2 regions of the Pseudomonas baetica genome follow, and region 2 is predicted to be linked to the other one. Evidence: riboswitches for the same ligand, from Rfam matches in the RefSeq annotation. Region 2 holds a riboswitch; the other holds the start of a gene.
The links. A riboswitch is a leader RNA that binds a small molecule or an ion and turns the genes downstream of it on or off. The one in region 2 is predicted to bind manganese.
Positions count from the first base shown of each region.

Region 1: another riboswitch for manganese. It lies ahead of ATI02_RS21205 (TMEM165/GDT1 family protein); the one in region 2 lies ahead of mntP (manganese efflux pump MntP).

Region 1 covers NZ_PHHE01000001.1:4,568,754-4,572,157, reverse strand. The annotation lists gene ATI02_RS21215 (2-hydroxyacid dehydrogenase) at 1-463, shown strand, start outside; gene ATI02_RS21210 (methyltransferase) at 496-1,494, shown strand; yybP-ykoY riboswitch at 1,534-1,658, shown strand; gene ATI02_RS21205 (TMEM165/GDT1 family protein) at 1,746-2,330, shown strand; gene ATI02_RS21200 (M48 family metallopeptidase) at 2,472-3,290, opposite strand.
Region 2 covers NZ_PHHE01000001.1:2,201,321-2,204,724, forward strand. The annotation lists one part of gene ATI02_RS10070 (IS3 family transposase) at 1-544, opposite strand, end outside; one part of gene ATI02_RS10070 (IS3 family transposase) at 544-799, opposite strand; gene ATI02_RS32000 (carbon-nitrogen hydrolase family protein) at 873-1,322, shown strand; partial or broken gene mntP (manganese efflux pump MntP) at 1,363-1,929, opposite strand; yybP-ykoY riboswitch at 1,935-2,105, opposite strand; gene ATI02_RS10080 (LTA synthase family protein) at 2,335-3,404, opposite strand, start outside.

The DNA.
Region 1 (3,404 bases), 2.4 Mb from region 2:
ACGGTTGGCGCAAGCCTTCGGCATGCGCGTGTTGCTCGGGCAGATTCCGGGGCGCCCTGTCCGCCCGGATCGTTTGCCTCTGGATCAACTGCTACCACAGATCGACGCCCTCACCCTGCACTGCCCGCTCAATGAACACACGCGCCACTTCATCGGCGCCCGCGAACTGGCTTCGATGAAGCCCGGCGCATTCGTGGTCAACACCGCTCGCGGTGGACTGATCGATGAACAGGCCTTGGCCGATGCCTTGCGCAACGGCCACCTCGGCGGCGCTGCTACTGATGTGCTCAGCGTCGAGCCGCCAACCCTAGGCAATCCGCTGCTGGCCGCCGACATCCCGCGCCTCATCGTCACCCCGCACAACGCTTGGGGCAGTCGCGAGGCTCGACAGCGCATCGTTGGCCAATTGACCGAAAACACCGAGGCGTTCTTCAGCGGTAAGGCGCTGCGGGTCGTCAGTTGATAAACTGCGGCACTTTTTTTTGAGGAGCAGTTATGGATCCGCGCAGTGAAGTACTGCTTCGTCAGGCCGAGTTATTCCAGGGTTCGCTATTGTTGGCCGGTTTGCCTGCCGACGATTTGCTCGGGCGCCTGCCCAATGCGTTTGGCTGGTGCTGGCATGCCGGCGACCAAGCTGCACTCGATGCTCGCTTCGAAGGCCGCAGTCATTTCGGTGTGGATATTCCCCAGCGTGAGTTCGATAGCGCCGTGGTGTTTCTGCCCAAATCCAAAGACCTGACCGATTACATCCTCAACGCTGTGGCCTCGCGCCTGGCCGGGCGCGAAGTGTTTCTGGTCGGGGAAAAACGCAGCGGCATCGAAGGCGCCTCCAAGCAGCTCAACCCGTTCGGCAAGCCACGCAAACTCGACAGCGCACGCCACTGCCAACTGTGGCAAGTCACCGTGGCCAACGCCCCTGAAACCAAGTCGCTGGAAAGCCTGGCGCAGACTTACGAGCTACCGCTGGCCGAAGGCCCGCTGAAAGTCATCAGCCTGCCGGGCGTGTTCAGCCACGGTCGACTGGATCGCGGCAGCGCCTTGCTGCTGGAGCATCTGGACAAACTGCCGAGCGGTCATTTGCTCGACTTCGGTTGTGGCGCAGGTGTATTGGGCGCTGCGGTCAAACGTCGCTATCCGCACAATCAGGTGACATTGCTGGACGTCGACGCATTTGCCGCCGCCAGCAGCCGACTGACTTTGGCTGCCAATGGTCTGGAAGCCGATGTGCTGACCGGTGACGGAATCGATGCGGCGCCCATGGGTTTGAGCGCCATTTTAAGCAACCCGCCGTTCCATGTCGGGGTACACACGGATTATTTCGCCACTGAGAACTTGCTGCGAAAAGCGGCCAAACATCTGAAAAACGGCGGCGAACTACGCCTGGTAGCGAACAGCTTCCTGAAGTATCAGCCGCTGATCGAAGAGCATCTGGGCGTGTGCGCCATCAAGGCCGAAGGCAATGGTTTCCGGATTTACCGGGCCAAGCGTGGCTAGAAATTTGTGCTTGCTCATTCGGATTTGCCTAGGCAGAATCCGCTCCGTCCTAGGGGAGTAGTCTCCCACGAGCGCCAAGCTCGTCCGGCATACGTCAACATACTTGATCCTCAGATCATGGCGTATGCGACCCAAGCGTCCGCACCAGACGGATCGCAGGGTTTGACAAGACCTATGACACGCACACCTTACCCGGGGCGGGAAGGCTGTACGTGTCATAGCCGTGTCGACCCGCCCCTTAGGAAATCCTGATGCTGGACTCGTTACTCGTTCCCACCGCAATCGTTGCCTTGGCCGAAATCGGCGACAAGACGCAACTGCTCGCGCTGATTCTCGCCGCTCGCTTCCGCAAACCCTGGCCGATCATTGCCGGCATTGTCGCCGCGACCCTGGCCAACCACGCAGCAGCCGGTGCGGTCGGCGCCTGGTTCGGCAGCTTCTTCTCCGATTCTGTGTTGCACTGGATTCTCGCCGCCAGCTTCGCCGCCACGGCGTTGTGGACGCTGGTCCCGGACAAAATGGATGACGATGAAGCCAGCACCGCGCGCAAGTTCGGGCCATTCCTGACCACGCTGATTGCGTTTTTCCTGGCGGAAATGGGCGACAAGACTCAGGTAGCTACCGTCATGCTGGCCGCGCAGTATCCTGAGTTGTGGCTGGTGATTATCGGCACCACCCTGGGCATGTTGATTGCCAACGTACCGGTGGTATTGGCGGGTAACTTTGCCGCGGACAAACTGCCGCTGACCCTGATCCGTCGCCTGGCCGCTTCGGCGTTCCTGATTTTGGCGATCATCGCGGTGTACAAGGCAATGCAGAGCAGCGGCTGGGTTTAAACCTGCCAACACCGCTCGTTCCCATGCTCCGCGTGGGAACGCAACCGGGGACGCTCTGCGTCCCACTGGAACGCGGAGCGTCCCTTGAGGCATTCCCACGCAGAGCGTGGGAACGATCACCACCTCCAGGCTAAGTCCGACTCAGGACTTCGGCGCTTTCTCGTACAGCGGCATGACTTTCGGGATCGCCGCCTGCAACGAGGCGATGCGACTGGTCGACGCCGGGTGAGTGCTCATGAACTCCGGTGGCGAACCTTCCGAGGCCTTGCTCATCTTGTTCCACAAGGTGATCGCCGCGTTCGGGTTGTAACCGGCGCGGGCGGCCAGCTCCAGACCGATCAGGTCAGCCTCGTTTTCGTTGGCGCGGCTGTTAGGCAGCGTCATGCCGTAGTTGGCCACGGTGTCGGCCAGCGCCAGGCTGTCCTGGCCCAGACCGAACAAGGCGCCCGCGCCCTGCTTGGCCATCTCCATTCCGTAAGCCTTGGACATCGCTTCGCGACCATGTTCGCGCAAGGCGTGAGCGATTTCATGGCCCATGACCGCGGCAATTTCATCGTCGGTGAGTTTCAGGCTGTCGATCAGCCCGGTGTAGAAAATGATCTTGCCACCAGGCCCGCAGTTGGCGTTGAGCTCATCGCTCTTGATCAGATTGACCTCCCATTGCCACTGCGCGGCATCCGGGCGGAAGTTTGGCGCCTGAGCGATCAAGCGGTTGGCAATCGCCTGAACCCGCTTGGCCTCTGGGCTGGTCTTGTCCAGCACGCCTTTGCTCGATGCTTCGCCGACGGTCTTCTGATACGACTGGGCATACATCTGGTCGACCTCTTGCGAGGACAGCATGCTGAACATGTACTGCTTGCGTTCCACGCCCACGGCGCCGCCGCTGGTGGTGTTGACCGACTGACAACCGGCCAGCAACAGCGCTGCGCTCAGTGCACTTACAACCAATGTCTTGTTCATTCAAAAGCTCCCTGAAAACCTGCGCGTATCCTAGGCGGGTAATTGTATCGGCGCCAGATACAACAGACGTGTTGCAGCGACTTTCAGATGTTCCCCCCCGTGTGTCGTAAAAAA
Region 2 (3,404 bases):
ACCAGATCCGCATCCGGCTTGTTCGACAGCGCCCAGCCCACCACTCGGCGCGCGTAAAGATCCATAACGACAGCCAGGTAATGCCATTTCCCTTGAGCCCAGATGTAGGTGATGTCGCCACACCAGACCTGATTCGGCGCCGGCACATCAAACTCTCGATTCAATATGTTCGGAATGTCAGGCCGCTCAACCGTCGCTTGTTTGTAGGCATGTGATCCAGGTTGTTTACTGACCAACTCCAGTTCCCGCATCAGGCCTCGCACCTTGAACCGCCCAATTTGCTCGCCGTCTTCCTGCATCATCGACACGATGCTGCGGCTACCGGCGGCGCTTCGACTTTGCGTAAACAGTTCGTTAACCCGGCTGCGCAACCGAAGCCGCTCAACGTCTGGAGTTCGGCGCCTGAGACGATGGGCGTAGTAACACGAACGAGTGACGTCAAAGACTGCGCAAAGCCAATCAACCGGCTCTTGGGGGCTCAGTTGATCAATCAGCGCGTGCGCTCGTGCTCTTCCGACATCAAGAGCGCGGTAGCCTTTTTTAAAATGGATTTCTCCCGCTCAAGTCGAGCGATTCGAGCTTCCAATTCCTGGATTTTCTGTTGCTCTGGCGTCAGCGCTTTACTCTGCGGAGTAACGCCAGTGCGCTCCTGCTGAAGCTGATTAACCCAGCGGCGCAACGCGGACTCAACCACACCAAGCGAGCGGCTGGCTTCGATATGGCTATAGCCTTGATCGAGCACGAGGCCTGCGGCCTCGCGTTTGAATTCAGCGGAAAAAGAACGACGTTGTTTGGTCATCAGACACCTCTATCTGGCGAGCATTCTCGCCTAAATGGGTGTCCGGTTTCATTAGACCACTACAGCTAAAGCCTTGGCGCAGGATATAGATAGCCCACTTCTCTCCCCCTTGCGACACCTTGCGCGGGAAGCCTCCATGACTACGATAGTGGGTTTGCCGTTGCGCCTACCCAGTCATGACAAACCGCTAATTGCAGCTTTCATACTCCACCAAGATGGCTCGATTGGTTTCTATACCAAGCAGCATCTACACCCTGGCGAAGAGCAATTCTTTAGTGCGGGTAATGGGGGCGATTTGATGCTTATCGCGGACTTACCCATAGCCCTATCGGTGTGTGCTGATTTCAGTCACCCGGAACATTCATCACACGCTGCAAAACAAGGCGCGCAGTTGTATGCCGCTAGTGTGCTCATCGGTGAAACCGGTTATTCACGCGATAGCTCGCTATTGCAGAACTGCTCAAAGCGTCATGGAATGGCCGATAGCGGTGCGTCTGATACACCGCCATCGCTGGCCTCGTAACCTCGGTGAGCTCCTACAGGGCTTGTTTCAACCTAGAAAATCACGCCGACAAGTGCTCATACAAGATCGTAGCGCCCACCAGCATCAGCACCACACCGCCAATGATCTCGGCACGCTTGCCGACCATGGTGCCCAGCATCCGGCCCAGCATCACACCGATAGTGACCATGGTCATGGTCGCCAAACCGATTGCAGCCGCCGCGACCAGAATATTCACGTCTACAAACGCCAGGCCAACTCCTACGGCAAGCGCGTCGATGCTGGTGGCAAAAGCAGTGACAGCCAGAATCAGAAACGAATGCTGACCCGCTTTTTCCTCGGGCTCTTCCTCATCCTGCTTCACGCCGTTGTAGATCATGTGCAAGCCGAGAATCAGAAGCAGCGTGAAGGCGATCCAGTGGTCTCAGCTTTCAACGAAGCTGCTGGCCGCATTGCCAATCGCCCAGCCGATGACGGGCGTGATGGCTTCAATCACACCGAAAATAACACCGGTGCGCAGCGCTTCGATAAAACGGGGTTTGTGCAGGCTGGAGCCTTTACCGATGGCCGCTGCAAAAGCGTCCGTGGACATGGCCAGGGCAAGGAATATGAGGGAAATGGGATTCACGGTTTACTTCCAGTCGGGCTATGAGTCAACGACACATCCACACGCCCAACTTTAGGCATGGATATGTCGCTGGTCTCGCCAACCAAAAGATGTTCGTACCACGGCTGCTGCCGAGAATGTTGATACGAACGCTCCTGAGATAACTCAGCAGCAGGCTACTCCCCAACGAAGGTGGGCATCATACCTGTAAAGGGCATGAAAATATCGTCAAATGGTTCACAAATTTTCGGATGTACAGGAGGAACACTTTCTCTGTGGGAGCTGGACTTGCCCGCGATAAGGACACCTCGATTCTGCAGGTAGATCACCTATACCTTATCGCGGACAAGCCCAGCTCCCACTGGTAAATGCATTGCAGTTCAAGCAATCGAATTGCAGCGCGTAAGCGGTTAAATTGCCATAACCTCACTGCACATTCCGGTACAACATCAATCGCGCGCTTTCATGCAGCCCGAGGGTCAATGCACGCAAGCGACTGAATTCCTCAGGATGCTGACCGGCAACGTCCTCCAACGGTGTTGCCGAGGCCAGGTCGTGCAGCGTCGGTGAAGTACCGTCGTGTTCCATCTGCAGGAGGAAATGCCGGGGCACGCCACCGATCAACGGGAACGTACCTTCGCGCAGTACCAATGGCACGACACGTTCACCCTCCGGCGCAGGTTGCTGAATATCCCGCCCCATGGCGCCGTTGCTGAACGCAATGCCTGCCATACCTGCCACGGTGGGCAACAAGTCCGCCAACCCCACCGCCTCCTCCACCACCTTCGTCCCGATCAAGCCTGGTGCGTGAATCAACATCGGCACGTTGTTGCTCTCCAGCCCCAATCTCTCAAACGCTGGAGGCATGTGCGGGATCTGGCTGATACGGGTATTGTGGTCACCAAACAGGACAAAAATCGTGTTCTCGTAGTAACCGCCCGCCTTGGCCAGTTCCATCAGCCGCCCGATATTGAAGTCCAGCAAGCGCACCGCGTTGTATTGCTCGACGCTGCGCGAGCCCGCTGCCTGAACCTGTTCAAGGCTCAGGTTGCTGACTTCGAAACCGTTATTTTCTTTGGGAATCGTAAACGGCCGGTGATTGCCTGCCGTCTGCAAATAGGCGAAAAACGGCTGGTCCTTGGGCAGCGCGCGCAGGATTCGGTCGCTTTCCTTGAACAGATCCAGATCGGAAATCCCCCAGACATCCACCACAGGCGAACGCCAGTCACGCTCGTCATACAGTCGAATGTCGACAATGCTGCGGCGGATCAGCGCGTTCATGTTGGCCCACCCGGAGTTGCCGCCAATCATGTACAGCTTCTCGTAGCCCTTGAAATCGTTGATCAGCGTATTTTGCCGGGTCAGCATCGGGTGACGGGTCGCGGTTTCCTGACGGGTCACATCGGGCACCCCGGTAATGCTCGCCCATACAGTTTTGGCCGTTCCTGTGACCGGCACATAGAAATGCCGGAAGAACCAGCTTTGCTTGGCCAGCG